Regions from separate parts of the Lysinibacillus sp. JK80 genome, predicted to be linked through region 1. Evidence: riboswitches for the same ligand, from Rfam matches in the RefSeq annotation. Region 1 holds a riboswitch; each other region holds the start of a gene.
What was found. Region 1 has a riboswitch for cobalamin ahead of HXV90_RS20480 (FecCD family ABC transporter permease). Riboswitches for the same ligand answer to the same signal wherever they lie in the genome.
Positions count from the first base shown of each region.

Region 1 (6,397 bases):
TTTTTATTGACATTATTTTTCTTATTCTATAACATAATAATTAAGTAAGGCAAAAGTGAGGGATTGCATGTCAAAAGAAGAAAAAATTATTCAAGCTGCCATTGAGGTTTTTCGAGAAAAAGGTATAGAAAAAACAAAAGTTTCAGATATCGTTAAAGCTGCTGGGATCGCTCAAGGAACATTTTATCTTTATTTCCCATCACGCCTTTCTGTTATGCCTGCTATTGCAAAAAATATGGTAGAAAGAATTATTGCTACCTTAGATGAAGGTATTTCAAGTCATAAGCCCTTTGAACAGCAACTTGAAGAGGTTGTGGAAATGGTTTTCTTAATCACGAAAGATTATGGAGATATCGTTGCACTTATTTATGCAGGTATTGCGCAAACTGAGCATTTAAAAGAATGGGAAAATATATATGCACCCTATTATGACTGGATGAGTCATTTCTTATTATCTGGCCAGCAACAGGGAATGATACGTGATTCAATTGACCCAACACGTTCTGCTAAACTGATGATTGGTCTAATTGAATCTGCTGCTGAACAAATTTATTTATTTGATGATAGCAAGGACGAAACAATGAAATTGCTCAAGCTTGAGCTTATAGACTTCCTATCTCACGCACTTGGCCTACGTCACCCATAAAAGTGACGTTCTCTTTTACCTCGAAAATGACTGAATGTCAGTCATTGTATTACCTAATAGAAAGGATTTTATTGATGAAAAAAGAATGGATGTACGTCGTTTTAACAAGTTTATTTGAATTGCTTTGGGTATTTGGCTTTAACGTAGCAAGCTCATGGTGGCATTGGATAATTATTGTGACAATCATTGCTATAGATTTTCATTTCTTATCGAAGGCTTGTGAGAGCTTACCTACTGGTACAGTCTACGCTATTTTCGCTGGAGCAGGTGCAATCGGTACCACATTAATGGATATTTTCATTTTCGAAGGAGAATTTAATGCCATTAAAGGACTGTTCATGATTATTTTATTATTAGGTGTGATTGGTCTAAAATTAGCGGATAATTCCTCTAAAGAGCAGGTGCAAACGAAAGGAGAGAATGTATAATGGGTTGGGTACTTATTATCTTAGCTGCATTGTCTGAAATTATAGGTGTGGTTGGCTTACGCTTCTATAGTCAGCATAAAACATTACGAAACTTAATGTTATATATTGGTGGTTTTGGTGTGTCTTTTGCCCTTTTATATGCATCCTTCAACTATTTGCAGTTAAGCATTGCCTATGTTGTTTGGGTAGGAATTGGTACTGTTGGAGCTGTACTCGTAAATATCATTTTCTTTGGCGAATCTAAAAATCTATCACGTATTATCAGTATCATAGCAATTATCATAGGTGTAGCAGGCTTAAAAGCAGTATCTTAATGGCTTTACAATATAGGACGCCACTCTTAAATCGGAGGCGTCCTGTATTCATTTATTTAAAATGGCATGAAATGGGAGTAATTAAGATAAAAATTCATAAATACCATCCGCTATAAATTCTGCAGGTCCACGCATCCAGATATGGTCATTGTCAGCCCATCGAATGACTAAGTCACCGCCCCTAAGTTGGACTACTATCTCTTCTTCCTTCTGACAAAAACCATTTAATATAGCAGCCACTACCGCTGCACAAGCACCTGTCCCACATGCCTCTGTTATACCCGAACCTCGTTCCCAAACGCAGCATTTTAATGCCTTCTCATGAACAACCTCTACAAACTCAACATTGCAACGATAAGGAAATCTCATATCGTTTGCTATAATACCGCCTAATGTTCTTAATGGTGCTTGCTCGATCGCATTCACAAAAACTACAGTATTCGGATTGCCCAAAAACAAAGCTGTTACCAAAAGAGAGTGTTGGGGTAAAGGAAATATCTCATTGATGACAAGCTCATTTGGGTTTCCTAACATCGGAATGTCTTTGCGCAATAAGAGAGGTTTGCCCATATCGACAATCACTTCTATTACACGATTGTCTTGCACCACTACCTGTGCCAGCATAATCCCGGATTTCGTTTCAATCGTAATTAGCTCTTGTCGTACAATATGACGTTCAAAAATATACTTAGCAACACAGCGAAGACCGTTACCACAATTTGTCCCCTCAGATCCATCTTTATTAAATACACGCATACCACAGTCAGCAATTTTAGAGGGTTGGATAATAATCAATCCATCTGAGCCAATACCAGTATGGACATTGGCCATTTTTTGAGCCAATTCACAAAAGATATCTTCCTTGTAATCATGTTGGAAAAGATCAAGATAGATATAGCTGTTGCCAATACCATGCATTTTCGTAAAGGCTATTTGCATACAGTCACTCCTTAAAGGATGTTTTATGTATCTAATAGAAGATGAAACTTTTCTATATTTGGCTAAACCCCTTCGTGAACTGTTCAGGAACATATGTAAGATACGGCTTCCCTGTCATTGGATGTATTTGAATATCCGCAAAAACACCAAATACATCTTGCAGCACTGTTGGCGTAAGTACTTCCTCTGGTGTACCATGACAAACTATTCGCCCTTGCTGTAAAACGTAAATTTGATCGCAATACATAGCAGCAATATTCAAATCATGTAAAGCTGCTACTACGGTTAAATGCAAAGTCTGAATTAAATCCATAAGTTGAAGTTGATGTTGAATATCTAAATGATTCGTCGGCTCATCTAATATTAATATCTGTGCTTGTTGAGCGAGTGCCCTTGCAACCATGACACGTTTTTTCTCGCCACCAGAAAGCGAACTAAAGCTTCGTTTCTCTAAATGCGATATGCCCGTTTGTCTAAGAGCCTCTTTAACAATTTGAAAATCTTTCTCTTGATCAAGCTCTAACAGCTTTTTATGTGGGGTTCTTCCCATACTGACTAAATCATGCACAGTGAAATCAAATAATACGGGTGTCTCTTGGCTTACAACAGCCAAATTTTTCGCAATTGCTTTACTTGATTGCTTTAATATATCTTGCTCATTTAATACTACCGATCCACTTTCAGGTTTTAGGAGACGATACATATTTTTTAACAATGTAGATTTTCCGCTCCCATTAGGACCAATTAATCCAACAAATTGCTTTTCTTTTATTTGAATGCTTACATCATGCAGTATACGCTGATCGTAAATGGAGAATGATACTTTTTTCGCTTCTAATGTCATGGAAGTTAATCTCCTTCACCGAAAGAATAGTTGTTACGACGGAGAAGCCAAATGAAAAATGGTCCTCCACAAAAAGCTGTAATAATACCAATTGGCATTTCCTGAGGAGCAATAATAATTCGAGCAAAAGCATCTGCCCACACTAAGAATATTCCACCTATTAAAGCACTGATAGGTATTACGTATTTATAGTTTGAGCCCACAATTAAACGCACAATATGGGGAATAATCAATCCCACAAATCCTATAGAACCACTAACTGCGACAAGCACACCTGTTAATAGAGATACTAGTAGTATTAACTGAATACGGAATTGCTGAAGATTAACGCCTAATGTCACTGCCGCCTCTTCTCCTAGTAATAATAAATTTAAATTGCGATAGTGTAGCCACAGTAGCCCAAATACAATAAAAAATACGAAAGCTGGAATCACAATATTATTCCATTTGGCTCCAGCTAAACTACCTAGCATCCAAAACATAACAGCCTTTAAGGCCCCTTCTTGCTTTGACATCATTAAAATAAAGTTAGAGATAGCCGTTAAGATAAAGGACACAGCCATGCCTGCCAATAGCAAGCGGAAAATAGAGACACGTCCCCCAACACGTGATAAGAAAAAGACAAGTGCAATGGCAAGTAATGAACCAAGGAATGCGGATACTGAAAGAGCGTAAATACCTAAAAATGAAAAGGCTCCTAAAATAATCACAGAAGTAGCTCCGACAGCTGCCCCTGAAGAAATCCCTAGAATATACGGGTCTGCAATAGAATTACGTACTAGTGCCTGAATGGCTGCCCCTGCAATAGCTAACCCCGCTCCTACTATCACAGCTAGCAAAACACGAGGTGCTCTTATTTGCCAGATGATGATTTCCTGAGAGCGACTCCAATCTTGCTCGATCGAATTTTGTATAAAAGGAATTTTAGAAAGAATAACTTTCCATACATATAACGGTGTAACTGAAACTGAGCCAACCATTACAGCAAAGGTCATTGAAACAATTAATACCATGAAAAGTACGAAGGAAAATAACATAAATTTTTTATTCATCTGTTTTAAACTCCTACTGAATATTGATGAATGAAGCAATAAAAAAAGGTATCCCATGCGAAAATGCGCATAGAAATACCCAAGATTAAACAAAGTCAGAAAAATATCCAGCTATTGTCCGTAATTGCTTGCATCCTCGTGGGCATTACAGGTATTACTAAATGGCAGGTCTCCTGGCTTCGATTCACTATCCTATAATTGCCTTCCCATTCTTAAACAGTGGCAAATCATATTATAGGATTCCTCGTTACAGTTGCGGGACAGCGTCGGACTTCCACCGACTTCCCTTTTAAGTGACATTCAAAATGTCACACCAATAGTATTTGAAGTTATAAAATTGTGACGGTTCTATCATACATTTTTATAGATAGATAGTCTACTTCAATTTAATCCAACAATTGAGTTAACTTATTTAAATAATAAGGTTGACACAAATACATTCGTTTTTTACACTAGCAGTAATAACTTATAAAACGAGGTGAAATCATGGCAACTGTTACACAACATAGTCACCATAAGTTAAGAACTGTTGACATTACCTACATTGGATTATTTACAACGTTAATGATGGTGGGTGCTAATATCACTTCCTTTGCACCTTTTATGGTAGTTGGTGGTGTACCCATTACGCTTCAAACCTTCTTTGCAATTTTAGCAGGGCTTATTCTTGGTAGTAGAAAAGGTGCGCTCGCCTGCACAATTTATATGTGCGTAGGATTGGCAGGAGCTCCTGTCTTTGCTCGTTTCGGTGGTGGAATTGGCCAAATTTTAAGCCCTACCTTTGGGTTTATTATTACATTTATATTTGCGGCATTTGTTGCGGGGTTGATCGTAGAACGAAGCGGAACAAAGAAAAGTTTTATCGTAGCTGCTTTGGTAGCAACGGCTATAAATTATTTGATAGGAACAAATTGGATGTTTTTTGCCTATAAGCTATGGGCAAGTGCGCCAGAGAATTTTTCATATAAGCTCGTTTGGCTTTGGATGATTCCTCCACTACCAAAAGATATTATTTTAGCTATTTTTGCTGGTATCTTCGCCCATAGATTACAAAAAACATTGAAGATCATGCCCATTCAATAGCATATCTCCCCGCCAGACTAAAGAAATGTTTTTCATAGGTTATATCCATCGTTTCTGCACATTTATTTGCTACATTAGGAGCACATAGTGAGGAGGATATCATATGAAATTCAATAAAAGATGGTCAGTCGGACTATTATCAGTAGTCGCTCTAATTAGTTTATCGGCTTGTACAGAGGATCAAACAAAACCTGCGTCCACTTCTAATGAAGCTGCTGAAGAAATGGATCATTCTACAATGAACCATTCAAGTTCTGGCGAAGTACCAGTAACGTTAAAAAAAGCTGAAAATCCGAAATTTCCTATAGGAAGCACAGCCATTATTACAGATGGACATATGGAAGGTATGAAAGGGGCCGAAGCAACAATAGTAGGTGCCTATACTACAACTGCCTATGTTATTTCCTATGAGCCTACATCTGGTGGAAAGCGAATAGAAAAGCATAAGTGGGTAATTCATGAAGAATTAATTGACCCACAAGAAGCACCACTGGCTCCTGGAACAGAAGTAAAAACGGACGCAACACATATGGAAGGTATGGAAAATGCAACTGTCCTTATTGACGAGGCTGTGCAAACAACTGTATATATGGTTGATTATACTTCCACTACAAGTGGTGAAGCTGTAACAAATCATAAATGGGTAACAGAAGAAGAGCTTAGTCCAAAATAATAGAAATAACCTCTACCTTCAATTCTGGTAGAGGTTAATTTCTAGCTTTTATGTTCCATTTGCTTTCTCTTTGCAGACTTATGCCATTTATAGCCAATGCCCCAAACGGTTTGCAAGTAATCATCCGCCGGAAAACCACTTTTTCTTAATTTTTCTCGTAAATTACGTACATGTGAATCAATGGTACGATCTTCAATCGTTACATCATATCCCCAAACGGCATGTATAAGGTGTTCCCTAGAAAATGCTCTATTTTGATAATCTAAAAATAGGGCGAGCATGGCAAATTCCTTTGGTGTTAATGGAATTGCCTTATGTTGAAAATATACTTCAAAGGACTCTCTATCTAAACAAAGCCCTTCAAAGTTAATCACTTTTTCTTCAGATATCGTTCTTCTTAATACAGCATGTATGCGTG
Region 1 is NZ_CP058997.1:4,078,804-4,085,200, forward strand. It holds gene HXV90_RS20455 (TetR/AcrR family transcriptional regulator) at 68-646, shown strand; gene HXV90_RS20460 (DMT family transporter) at 721-1,074, shown strand; gene HXV90_RS20465 (DMT family transporter) at 1,074-1,388, shown strand; gene dapF (diaminopimelate epimerase) at 1,470-2,327, opposite strand; gene HXV90_RS20475 (heme ABC transporter ATP-binding protein) at 2,380-3,171, opposite strand; gene HXV90_RS20480 (FecCD family ABC transporter permease) at 3,177-4,223, opposite strand; cobalamin riboswitch at 4,370-4,556, opposite strand; gene HXV90_RS20485 (biotin transporter BioY) at 4,710-5,306, shown strand; gene HXV90_RS20490 (YdhK family protein) at 5,410-5,979, shown strand; gene HXV90_RS20495 (response regulator transcription factor) at 6,021-6,397, opposite strand, start outside.

Region 2 (6,397 bases), 1.4 Mb from region 1:
ATTTTTTTCATGATTATTAGCTCCTTTAATTCGCTATCATTACTTCATTCCATATGTACCCTATTATTTCCTCCTGCTATTAGCAACGGTAACAAAAAAATCCTGCATTTTCGCAGGATTTTTAAGTAAACTTTATGCGGTTTATATATAGGTACGCTATTTCGTACCACTTGCACCAAATCCAGATTCTCCACGGACCGTTTGAGATAATTCATCTACTTCCACTAATTGAATAGAAGGAACAAATTGAATAACCATTTGAGCAATGCGCATTGATTTTTCTACGATAAATGGTTCTTGACCATGGTTGATTAAAATAACACCGATTTCGCCTCTATAGCCTTCATCTATAGTGCCTGGGCTATTCAGTACGGTTACACTATGCTTTAATGCTAGTCCACTTCTTGGTCGAATTTGGGCTTCCGTTCCCTTAGGTAACTCAATCTGAATACCTGTCTTAATGAGTTTGGCTACGCCTGCTGGGATTTCTACTGCTTCTATGGAATAGAGGTCCATGCCTGCATCACCAGGGTTGGCTTGTATCGGTAGCATGGCATCAGCGTGAACTTTTTTAATTTTTACTTCTAGATTCATTGTTCTTCATCCTTAACGATTAAAATTGAATGTGTCATCTGTGATTGGCGCAACTTTTGCCTTGGCATAGGTAGCACCCTTTTGTGAAAAGAAATCATATGTGGAGCCTTCATTACGAATACCATTCATCACAATTGGATTGACTTCCTCTTCTGGGAACATGGCTTCAAAGCCGACATTCATTAAAGCTTTATTAGCATTATAACGTACATATGCTCGCACTTCAGGTGATAATCCTGTTTCCGCATAAATATCATCTGTATACTTCATTTCATTTTGATATAAATCTAATAATAGCTCATAGCCCCATAAATGTAGCTCTTCTTGCTTTTCCTTTGAAAATTGCTTGAATAAATTTTGAGCAAAAAATCCAACTGCTACCCCATGGATAGATTCATCGCGCAAGATGAGTGAAATAATCTCGGCACTGTTTCGTAGGAAGCCTTGTCCTCCTAAGTATAGTGGATAGAAAAAGCCAGAATAAAACAGGAAAGATTCAAGCATAACGGATGAAAACATCGCTTTCCATAAGCTCTCTGGATTGCCTTCTTCAATACTATTATAAATGTCTGCTATTTTATTGGCTTTATACTGTAGAAATTCATTTTTCTTGACCCATTCAAATAGCTCGTCGATTTCTTCGTTTGTACAAAGCGTTGTGAAAATATAAGAATAGGACTTGGCATGTATCGCCTCGAATGCATCAAAAACGGTTAGGACAGCCTTTTCCTGTAAATCGTCTGTATAAGCAGCAACACGATTCATTCCGATATTTGTTTGTACAGTATCCAGTAAGGTTAATCCTGCAAATACTTTTTTATATGTGTCCTGATGCTCAAAGCTTTTCCATTGTTTAATATCTTTACTGACCGCAATTTCTTCTGGAAACCAAATTTGCTTCCATTGCTGGTCCCAAAATATTTGGGCAAGCTCACTTGTTGCCTTATTCCAATTGACTGCCTCATAAATTATATTTGACATGCTACACACTCCTCTAAGCTTTGTAATCGTTGACGAACATAGTAAACAGACTTAATGCCTTTTATCCACGCATAAATGTATACTTTAGCCAATTGTTCGGTTGTCCAATTGTCCGTTACATAAAGCGTCATGGAAATACCTTGGTCAACGTGCTTTTGAGAAGCTGCATATAAATCAATTAAATCATACGGATTTACATCATACGCCTCCACATATAAATGACTATTGTCATTTGTTAAATGAGGCATTGGATAAATGGTTCTACTATCGGCGTAATCACGAACCTCTACGCGCTCTGTACATGGTGCGATTGAAGCCGTACAGCTACGAATATATGAAATACTACCAGTTGGTGCAATAGCCAAACGATAGGAATGGAATAGACCGTACTGCATTACATCCTGCTTTAACGTTTCCCACATCTTGTTTGTGATGATTGGAATATTGCCAAGCGCCTTCAACACAGCAGGCGATAGTTCTTCTTCAGTTTTATTGATATATTGGTCAAAATAGCTACCTGATGCATAATCACTGTCCTCAAATCGGTAGAAGGTTGCAGCTTTTTCTTTCGCCATTTCCATCGAAGATTTCAGAGAATAATAGTTCATCGCTTCCATAAAGTGATCCATGAAATCAATGGAATCTTTTGAGCCGTACAGGATGCCTTCTGTCACGAGATGCCCATGGAGGTTCATACAGCCAAGCCCTACAGAATGCATTAATTGATTGGCTTTTGCAACAGACGGAACATTCTTAATATGCGTCATTTGCGATACATTCGTTAATAGGTGCATGGCTGTATCGACTAATGCGCCGAAATCCTTGACTTTACTTGCTGCATGGATATCGATGGAACCTAAGTTACACGATACATCTAATCCATAGTCATTTGGTTGATCCTGGTCCGTAATGATACTTGTCTCTTGTACTTGTAAGATTTCTGTACATAAATTGGACATTTTGACACGTCCAATATTTTTTAAAGGATGTACCTTATTGACATTATCATCAAAGATTTCAAACGGATAGCCTGATTCAAATTGTGCTTTTTTCACCTCTGTGTAAAGCTTTCGTGCATTTAAACGTTTAATTTTACGAATTTTAGGGTTATCAAGTAGCTCGTAGTACATGTCTGAAATAGAAATTTCAGACATACGTTTACCATATTCTTTAAAAATATCATATGGGCTAAACAACACAATATCCTTATCACGTTTCATCAGTTCGAAGAAAATACTAGGTATAATAATCCCTGTTGAAAGGGTTGCGAGGCGAATTTTATCATCAGCATTTGGTTTTTTTGATGAAATGAAATTTTCTATGTCTGCATGGAAAATATTTAGATAGACAACACCTGAGCCATTTCGTTGCCCTAGCTGATTAGAATAACTGAAAGAATTTTCTAACAGTTTCGCTACTGGGATGACACCACTTGCACGATTTAATATCTCTTTAATTGGATCACCTAATGGACGTAAATCAGTTAAGTTGACCCCAACTCCACCACCAAGGCGTGATAGCTCTAAACAATAGCCAATATTTTCAGCAATACTATTCATGGAGTCATCCATTGATAATTTAAAGCAGCTGACTAATTCACCACGTGCTTTCTTACCACTATTTAAAGCAGTTGGTGTTGCAGGCTGATAGGCTTCCATCATTGCTTCGACAGAGCGTTCTGCTAGAGCCGTGTTGCCTTGAGCTAAATACAAAGCAATAATGACAATACGATCCTCATACTTTTCTAAGATTTCTTCCCCATCACGACTTTTCATAGCATAGCTATCGTAAAATTTGCTTGCGCTCATAAAGGATGGAAAGCGGAAATTATAATCATAGGCTTTCTTGTACAGCTTCTTAATAAATTCCATTTCGTACATGTCGATAAATGCTTTCTCATAGTAGCCCTCATCAACTAAATAGCGTATTTTTTCCTCAATATCTATAAAATAACGCAAACGTACGTTAACATACTCTAAAAAGTAGCGGCGCGTAGCTTCGCGGTCCTTTTCTAACTCAAGTAATCCAGTTGTACTATAACGATTCAGTACGTCATTATTAAGCTTTAAATAGGTTTTCATCTCATTACCCTCGTTTCATAAAACGTTTGTATTGCTTCGTAATCCGTTTGATTACCTCGTAAATCTAATTTCCTTACTAAGGGTACATGATAGGTAGCAGCGATTTTCTCACCAGCAGCGCCAAATACATGATGACCGAAGTTACTATTACCACTGGCAACTACTCCTTTACAAAAATCCCTGTTTTTTTCTAAGAAACGTTGTACCTTTGCTGGAATGTCACCTAAACCATCTGTGTAGGTAATTAAGAGATATGGCTTGTTCAATCGCAATTCTTCCGAGAGCTCGATACATTCTGCCTTTAATTTGGATACAACATTTCGGACATTACCTGTACGACTCGCGTAAACAATCATAGGGCAATCAACTCAATTTGAGAAACAATTTCCTGAACATCTCCTATGAAAGTTTCATTCATCTCTAAAACAGGCACACTTAAAAAACCTGCGTCAATAATCGTTTGCTTTGCTTGTTCATCGTGATCGATGTTAACAATTTCAGCTTCAAGTCCTGCACGTTGTAGTTCAGATTTTACCCATAGGCATTTTGGACAAATTGTTTTCGTATAAAGTTTCATAGAAATCCCTCTTTTCATAAAATAAAAAAGCCTATCTCCTCTAAAGAGATAGGCTAAATGGAAACGTTAACATACCAAAAATACTGACGTTCCCATCTCTTAATCCCCGAAGAAATGATAAATTTGTTTTATAAAGGCAGGTCTCCTGGCTTTGCTTCATTCTCTGATTCCCTTCCCATGCAAATGCACAGTGGTTGCAATCATCGTCAGCTTCACAGTTGCGGGGACAGCGTCGGAATTGTACCGAACTTCCCTTTTAAACTACATGTAGTAGTACCTTTGTAAAACGAACACAATATATAGTTGTTGTTCAATAGTTTTAAGTGTACCATCCTTCAAATGAAAAGTAAATCAAGATTCTAAACTTCTTTATTTTTGGATTATTCAGTATTTTTAATTATGTAGTTCCAAATAGATTACCACTAATCACTTATACCCAAATCAAAAATCTATTTTTAACGATGTACGTGATTTTCTATTAAAATGGATCTAGAATTCTAATTTGAGTTTAAAGAAATCTTCTATTTTATGTACCATTGAAAAATAGTTGTCTCTATCGTAAGTCCTGAAATAATGATCATCTCTTACCCATTTCAAATGATGCTCATTACATTAATAAAGAGCATGCTTTTATCATAACATGCTCTTACCATTCTATCATTGGGATTATAGTCTAACCTTAACCTCAGTCCCGTCCTGAGCTTTGACATCGACTAGCACAAGTCCTTTATAATTTTGTAGTTCCTTGATAATCGGCTTTAACATTTCTTTGTCGATGAGGGGAAAGGTAAAGTCTATTTTCTTTTTATCGAAGTATGCCTTTGTCCACTTATTGGCTTGTTGCTGAATCCATTTAGAAGTTAAAATGGAGAGGACAATGGTTAGCACAGTATAGGGAACAGGGACGGTAAAGCGAACGTCTTTTGCTTTCACTTTTACATGCATCATTCGTCGCCTCTACTCAATGAAGACTGCAACGGAATCTCCGTTTGCTGATTTTATATCTACAATTTGTCCATCTAGTTCATTTTCAATTGCTTCAAGAAGAAGATTGATGTCGATATCTTTTACGTATTTTTCAGATTGCGGAATACTTGCAGCGATGCTGTGTCCTGCCATCAATACGGCTTTGACAAGTTTAATTGGTAAATTTACCGTGACATTATCATTTTCGGTGGATACAACACGGACCTTTAACGTTTTATCTAAATACTTTGTTTTTTCCACAAATTTATTCTCTGATTCTTCTTTCTGTTGTAGCACTTGAATCAGCTCTGATCCTTTATCCGCATCAATTTTGCCCTCTTGAATCATCGTTAACACTTTTGTAATTTCCTCTTTCATGGTCGTTCCTCCCTATTCGTCTTTTAAGAGCTTTATGGCTTCATCTGTTGTGATTTCGCCATTTTCAAGCATGCTTACAATTTTTTTCTCATCTACTTCATTTTTCTTCTTTTGAGCATAGCCAAGGGATGAAATAATATCATTTAGCTTGCCTCGAACTGTTGGATACGAAACCCCCAGTTCCTTTTCAACCTCTTTAATATTTCCTCGGCAGGTTAAAAATACTTCCACAAAATGAAGCTGATCCTGTGATAAGGATGCTAGCTTCGACAATTCAAACTCATTTTCAATGGTCGTGTGACAATGAGAACACTGTAACTTCGTAATTTTTAATGTTTTACTGCAGACAGGACAATTTGTGATTACTTGATAAGCCATAGTGAACTCCTTCCTTTAAGTTAAGCTGATTATATAATAAAGAAATTAAAGATGTAAATAATAATATTAATAATTTTAATTAAAAAATAAATAAAATTAATATCTTGATTAATTTTATTTATTTTTGTTTCTATATTGCTTTAAAAATTAAGAAAACGCCATTTTTAATTTCTCAAAATGGCGTTTCTGTTTAATTGGGTCTATCCTTCTTTTTTCTTTCCCGCGGGTGTGATGGCAAAATTGCATTGTATAACGCTTGTGAAGCGGGGTGCTGATATGTCCCATCCTTGCCTATCTCCTCCACTAGCTGACCATGCTGCATCACAAGGATGCGATCTGACATAAAACGTGTGGCCTGTAAATCATGTGAAATGAATAGATAAGCAAGCTGTAGCTCTTTTTGAAGTCTTTGCAGTAGCTCTATAATCGTCTTTTGCAAAAT
Region 2 is NZ_CP058997.1:786,454-792,850, forward strand. It holds gene HXV90_RS04135 (stalk domain-containing protein) at 1-11, opposite strand, end outside; gene dut (dUTP diphosphatase) at 157-594, opposite strand; gene nrdF (class 1b ribonucleoside-diphosphate reductase subunit beta) at 607-1,575, opposite strand; gene nrdE (class 1b ribonucleoside-diphosphate reductase subunit alpha) at 1,563-3,656, opposite strand; gene nrdI (class Ib ribonucleoside-diphosphate reductase assembly flavoprotein NrdI) at 3,653-4,012, opposite strand; gene HXV90_RS04160 (glutaredoxin family protein) at 4,009-4,233, opposite strand; cobalamin riboswitch at 4,352-4,529, opposite strand; gene HXV90_RS04165 (hypothetical protein) at 4,900-5,181, opposite strand; gene HXV90_RS04170 (SHOCT-like domain-containing protein) at 5,191-5,577, opposite strand; gene HXV90_RS04175 (DUF2089 domain-containing protein) at 5,590-5,955, opposite strand; gene HXV90_RS04180 (ABC transporter ATP-binding protein) at 6,146-6,397, opposite strand, start outside.
Region 2: linked by a shared signal. The riboswitch ahead of HXV90_RS04160 (glutaredoxin family protein) and the one ahead of HXV90_RS20480 (FecCD family ABC transporter permease) in region 1 are both predicted to bind cobalamin.

Region 3 (6,397 bases), 2.2 Mb from region 1:
AAATTGTAAACGAATAAAGCTTACGTTTTTTTCTTCGATGAGACGTTTAATGTCCTCTTTTGTGTATTTACCCACAGTTTTCCACACTCCTATAATTTGTCTAGCTTTTATGTTTACCCTACCCTATTTATTAATAGAATCGAGATAAATCCCCTCTTCGGATGGACGATTTTTGCATGCGCTGTGCTTGACGCATTTCTTCACGCATAATTTGGCGTAATTCTGAATCACTTAAATCTTGCTCATCAGTTGTTGCAACAGGACTTTTCTTTTTAGCAAATATTTTTTTAATCTTCGCCATATTCATACCCTGTTCTAAGTAATCTTTAACCTCAAGCAATGTGTCGACGTCATTTAGTGAAAACATACGTCGATTGCCTTCTGTTCGGTGCGGCTCAATTAAATGGTGTTCTTCATAATAACGAATTTGTCTTGCCGAAAGCTCTGTTAATTGCATCACGATACTCATCGATAATAACGGCATAGTTCGTCTAATTTCACGACTCATTTAAGTCCTCCTCCAATACCCGCTTATCATATAACGAAATTTTTTTACTGTCAACCAACCATGTAAGGTTATCTAACATGGTTGGCACTATTTTTTTCAATTCGATTAAAAATTGTAAAAAACTATTCATATTTAAGCTTTATCTATTGTCTTGTTATGCTTTTTGAATGGCTTGAACCGCACTGCAAATAGCAAATTTAACGTGTTCATATGTTAGTCCCCCCTGGATAAATGCTGTATATGGAGGTCGTATTGGGCCATCCGCTGTTAGCTCAATGCTGGACCCCTGAATAAATGTTCCAGCTGCCATAATGACATCATCTTCATAGCCTGGCATATAGGCTGGTTCAGGAGCATAATGGGCATTTATCGGTGAGTTCGCTTGTATTTCACGACAAAAATCAATCATTTGCTGAGCCGTTTGGAACGATACTGATTGAATTAAATCTGTACGCTTCGCATGATAGCTCGGAGAAGTGCTCATGCCGATTTCCTCAAGCATTGCAGCTGTAAATATCGCCCCTTTTAGTGCTTGCGATACAACATGTGGTGCCAGGAAAAACCCTTGATAAAAATCACCTAGTGTATTTAATGTGGCCCCCGCTTCTGCTCCAATACCTGGAGATGTCATACGATAGGCACATTTCTCCACTAAATCTGCGCGTCCAGCAATATAGCCACCAATTTTAGCCAAGCCTCCACCTGGATTTTTAATGAGTGATCCTGCCATTAAGTCAGCCCCGACCTCTGTAGGTTCCTGCGCCTCTACAAACTCGCCATAGCAGTTATCTACAAAAATAATAGCTTTCGGAGCTATTTTACGTACCTTTACACACATTTCTGCAATTTCTTCAATTGTAAAAGATGGACGTGTGGCATAGCCTTTTGAACGCTGAATCGCAATCATTTTGGTTTGTGCTGTAATGGCCGCTTCTACACCTGCCCAATCAATAACCTGATTATCTAGTAAATCCACATGTCGATAACCGATTTTATAATCTTTCAGTGAACCTGTATCTTTATCACCACCATCGACAATGGATTGCAATGTATCATATGGCTGCCCAGAAATATAAAGCAGCTCATCACCAGGACGCAAAACACCGAATAGACTAAGCGTGATTGCATGTGTGCCTGAAATAATTTGTGGTCGGACTATGGCTGCCTCTGCACCAAATACCTCCGCATAAACACGCTCTAGATTATCGCGCCCCTCATCATCATAGCCATAGCCGTTTGATGGGTGTAAATGATAATCACTTACTTGATGCTTTCTGAAAGCTGCTAGCACCTTCTGCTGATTGTAGAACGCCATTTCTTCTACATTGGCATGATAAGGCCGAACTTGCTCCTCTACTTTTGCCGCTAACGATAGCGTTTCTGTTGATAAATTTGATGTAAACGTCATTCTTTCTTCTCCATTTCACAATGTCTCGCATTTCAATCAGTAAGATTTATTGACTATCTAAATTGACTTCAATCACTCTAGAATTCCCTAACCAACTACTGGTATATGAACGCTTTTGACGAATGTTTTTCTTTATTTTAATCACATTTTATCAATTTGTATGTGCACCTGTAAAACTTGCCTATTGTTTCTAAGAGGATTTTACGCTAAGCTAATGTGCGGACTCATTTCAAGATGCGTATTTAATGACCGATTTTGGCTATTAAATTCATAGATTCTGTTACGTAAAAAGTCTTTTAACTTTTAATAAAGTTTATTTATTGATAGAAGGGGTGAAAGGGATGGCTTGGGAGGTTTTTAGTATTATAGGAACAATTGCCTTTGCTATTTCTGGGGCAATTATTGCCATGGAAGAAGAATACGATTTATTCGGTGTATATATACTTGGTATTGTGACTGCTTTTGGTGGAGGAGCTATCCGAAATTTACTCATTGGACTACCTGTCACAACACTTTGGGGACAGGATATGATGTTTCAAATAGCGCTTGCTGCGATTACGATATTCTTTATTTTTCCGCATCATCTGATTCAACATTGGCATCGTTGGGGTAACTTCACAGATGCGATTGGCTTATCAGCATTCGCTATTCAAGGCGCACTCTATGCTGTTAAGCTTGATATGCCAGTAAGCGCAGTCATTGTAGCTGCTGTTTTGACAGGTTCAGGTGGGGGTATTGTACGAGATTTATTAGCTAGAAGAAAACCATTAGTTCTCCGTGATGAAGTTTATGGTGTTTGGGCAGCTCTTGCAGGATTGCTAATCGGATTCGAGGTTTTTACAGGAGACATTTTCCTTTATATTTTATTCGCAGTGATTACAGCTTTACGTATTCTTTCCTATATGATGAAGTGGCGCTTGCCATTACGAAAGTTAAATCGTGCATAAACACCATTCAGCCAATGACCAAAAATTAAGTCATTGGCTGTTTTATTGTTTTTATCTTTTTAACAACTGCATTGATTCTTCTAAAGTCGCCATGTTTTTCATCATCGAGCAAGCTGCATCTAAAATCGGAAAGGCTAAGGCTGCTCCAGAACCTTCGCCTAAACGCATATTCATGTGCAACATTGGTTCAATGCCTAGTAAGGCAGCGGCAATTTTTGCCCCTGGTTCCTCTGAAGCATGGGAAGGAATGATATAATCGATTACTTTTGGTTCGAGCTTATAAGCAATGAGGGCTGCTATAGTTGAAATAAATCCATCAATGACAACGGGTTTACGATGGGCAGCAGCGCCAAGAATAATACCTGTCATAGCCCCTATCTCTAACCCTCCAACCTTAGCCAGAACATCAATAACATCATTTGGATTAGGCTTATTTAAGGTAATTGCTTTTTCAATAACTGCCGCTTTATAGGCAATGCCTCCTTGGCCTACTCCTGCACCAAACCCCGTTACTTCGATAGGGTTGCATCCCGTTAAAACAGCTAATATCGCAGCACTTGGTGTTGTATTGCCGATGCCCATTTCTCCAGTCCCAAGTACATCAGCACCTTTTATGATTTCCTCAGTGGCCACACGGATTCCTACTTCTATCGATTGAATGGCTTCTTGTTTGGCCATAGCTGGACCATGTGCCATGTTATCTGTACCATATTTAATTTTATGAATAATGACACCTGCATCAAGTGGAATATCTTCTTTTACACCCACATCTACTGTGACCACCTTTGCATTGGTAATCCCCGCAATCGCACAAACGCCTGTACCCCCCTTAGGAAAATTTAATGTTTGAAAGACCGTAACATCTTGTGGATTCGTGGTTACACCTTCCTCGCAAACACCATGATCTGCAGCACAGACAATCATCACTTTTTTGTTGACCGTCGGATATAATTGTCCTGTTATACCAGAGAGCTGTACGGCAATTGATTCTAGTTTACCCAAGCTACCCGGGGGCTTACAAAGCGCATCAATCCGCTTTCTAGCTTGCTCCATACTTTTCATATCAGCCCCCTGAATGTTTTGAATCGTGTCTTGTAATAATTGCATGATTATTTCTCCTCTCGTTCTCATAAGACAAAATAAAAAGTCTGTAGTTTATTGTCATGACAAATAAACTACAGACTTTTCCATCATCTATATCTTCTATAGCATGTAGGCAGGTCTCCTGGCTCAAGTTCAACACCTCATAGTACCTTCCCAGCAATTTGCTAGTGGCATACACTATGAAATTCCCTTATACAGTGGCGGGTCCGCTAAAGCTTTTCACTTTATTCCCTATTCTCCCTAATGGGCACCTATTGCTTTTATGTAATTATGTTAAATCTACTTTACAACTTTTTTAGTGTCAAGAGGGAAAATTTTTTTGAGTGTTAACTTAGTACATACTGTATTCCCAATATAAGCTTATCAAGTGCTTGTCACAATAAATGATTCCTTCACTTGATTCCTAGTCTTCCATAATTAGTGCTTTTTAGAATTCTCTATGTCTAACACTCGGCTTGTACAAAAATCCATTACTGAATCAATTGCCATAACAAGTAAACTACAGACTTTTCCATCATCTCTACCTTCCATAGCATATGTTCTGCCAATTCACTGAGTAATGTTGAACATAAAAGTTGAAACCTTAATAATCTGTTCAATGTAAACATAAATTATTTCTATGATTAAAATTAGGGTAAGTATCAATAGTAAAACGATGAAAAGTTAGGAGTAGATACGATGAATACAAAACAATTAAGAAACGCTATTGCTGAAACCTGTGAAACGCACGATAGCCTCTATGCCAAACTCGTAAAACCGATCAATCAGTTGTTAATCAATATCGACGCTTCGATCAGTGAAGAGACAGCAAATAAAATACTAGAAAATTTAAAGTTATTTCATAGTGGTGATAAATACATTACGGAGTGTCATTTCGAGGAGAGTCAAAATTTCTTGAAAGATGGCATTGAGCTTCTCCAAAAAGGGGATTTGGCGAATGGAGCACTACAAATTTATGGAGCTGGTCTAAACTTTGCTAGTTATGCTTCAAAAGTGCAGGGACAAAAAAATGTTAATATCTACAAAAACTTTGAAGAGAATTTTAATTTTATCATGGATGCCTTGAAAAAATAATCATGAAAAAAGAAAGAGTGTATACTCTTTCTTTTTTCATGATTTATTTAAATTCTAATTCTCCATCATAAGCCAGCATGCCGCCTTCAAGGTTTGTTACATCAAATCCTTGTGCCTCTAAGTAAGCACACGCATTGGCAGAACGAGCTCCAGCCTTACATACAATAATATATGGCTTTTCTACATCTAATTCCTCTAAACGTTCAGGGATAGTTCCGAGTGCAATATGTTGAGCACCTGGGATCATGCCATGGGCTACTTCATCCTCTTCACGTACATCGATAATATATAGGTCCTCATTTGCATCTAACAGATCTAATAATTGTGTTGTTTCCATTGTTTTCATAAACTTTGTCCTCCAAAATATCAAATTCCACTATCATTATAGCTTGTAGCAAAAAAAACAGCCAGTGTGAGAACACTAACTGTTTAACAAACTTATTATACTTCTGTCTCTAAAAACTCTATTTGTTTTGCTGGTACGAATGTAGAAATGGCATGCTTGTAGATTAGGTGCTGCTTATTCTCAGCATCAAGTAGTAATACTGTAAAATTATCATATGATTTCACAGTCCCTTTTAACTGAAATCCGTTTAACAGAAATACAGTTACAAAAACACTGTTTTTACGTAGTTGGTTCAAGAACGTATCTTGCAAATTGATTGATTTCATCAAATAGCCTCCCTACTAACTTTCTACCTCTTCATTCCTATAGTAGCACGTTCTACCAATTTATCAATTAGTAATTTTTAGAAATTTTTCTTTATTCTTATAATCGATCATCCGGCGTAATAAAATGGACATCCATTTTATTACGGAAATAAGTAAGCTGTCTTTTTGCATAGCGACGGGAATTTTGTTTTAGGCTATCAAGGGCTTCCTCTAGGGTACATTTGCCATCTAAATAATCATATAATTCTTTATACCCGATGGCTTGTATAGACTGTACTCCACGGATATTTTGCTGCCATAATCCCTTCACCTCTTGCAGAAGACCATTTTCCACCATTAAATCAACACGACGATTAATACGGTCATATAGCACGTCACGGGACATGTTTTGACCTAGACCTAAAATAACATGGTCGTAAAGGGGTACTTCCCCTCGATTTTGCGCTTCAGCTGCTTTTGATACACCGCTTAATTCCAGCATTTCTAATGCACGAATAACACGACGTGTATTGTTTGGATGGATTGTCTCCGCTGTTTGAGGGTCTAGTTGTTTTAGTTTGTCATGCATTGCCTCAGGGCCAAGCTTTGCTAATTCCTCATAGTAGGCTTTTCGTGCTTCTTCATCTACTTTTTCATCAGTAAATTGGAAATCATAGAGGACAGCTTGTACATATAAGCCAGAGC
Region 3 is NZ_CP058997.1:1,858,649-1,865,045, forward strand. It holds gene glnA (type I glutamate--ammonia ligase) at 1-75, opposite strand, end outside; gene HXV90_RS09850 (MerR family transcriptional regulator) at 131-508, opposite strand; gene HXV90_RS09855 (methionine gamma-lyase family protein) at 663-1,916, opposite strand; gene HXV90_RS09860 (trimeric intracellular cation channel family protein) at 2,258-2,863, shown strand; gene cobT (nicotinate-nucleotide--dimethylbenzimidazole phosphoribosyltransferase) at 2,915-3,970, opposite strand; cobalamin riboswitch at 4,062-4,237, opposite strand; gene HXV90_RS09870 (hypothetical protein) at 4,646-5,041, shown strand; gene HXV90_RS09875 (rhodanese-like domain-containing protein) at 5,085-5,387, opposite strand; gene hfq (RNA chaperone Hfq) at 5,483-5,713, opposite strand; gene miaA (tRNA (adenosine(37)-N6)-dimethylallyltransferase MiaA) at 5,811-6,397, opposite strand, start outside.
Region 3: linked by a shared signal. The riboswitch ahead of cobT (nicotinate-nucleotide--dimethylbenzimidazole phosphoribosyltransferase) and the one ahead of HXV90_RS20480 (FecCD family ABC transporter permease) in region 1 are both predicted to bind cobalamin.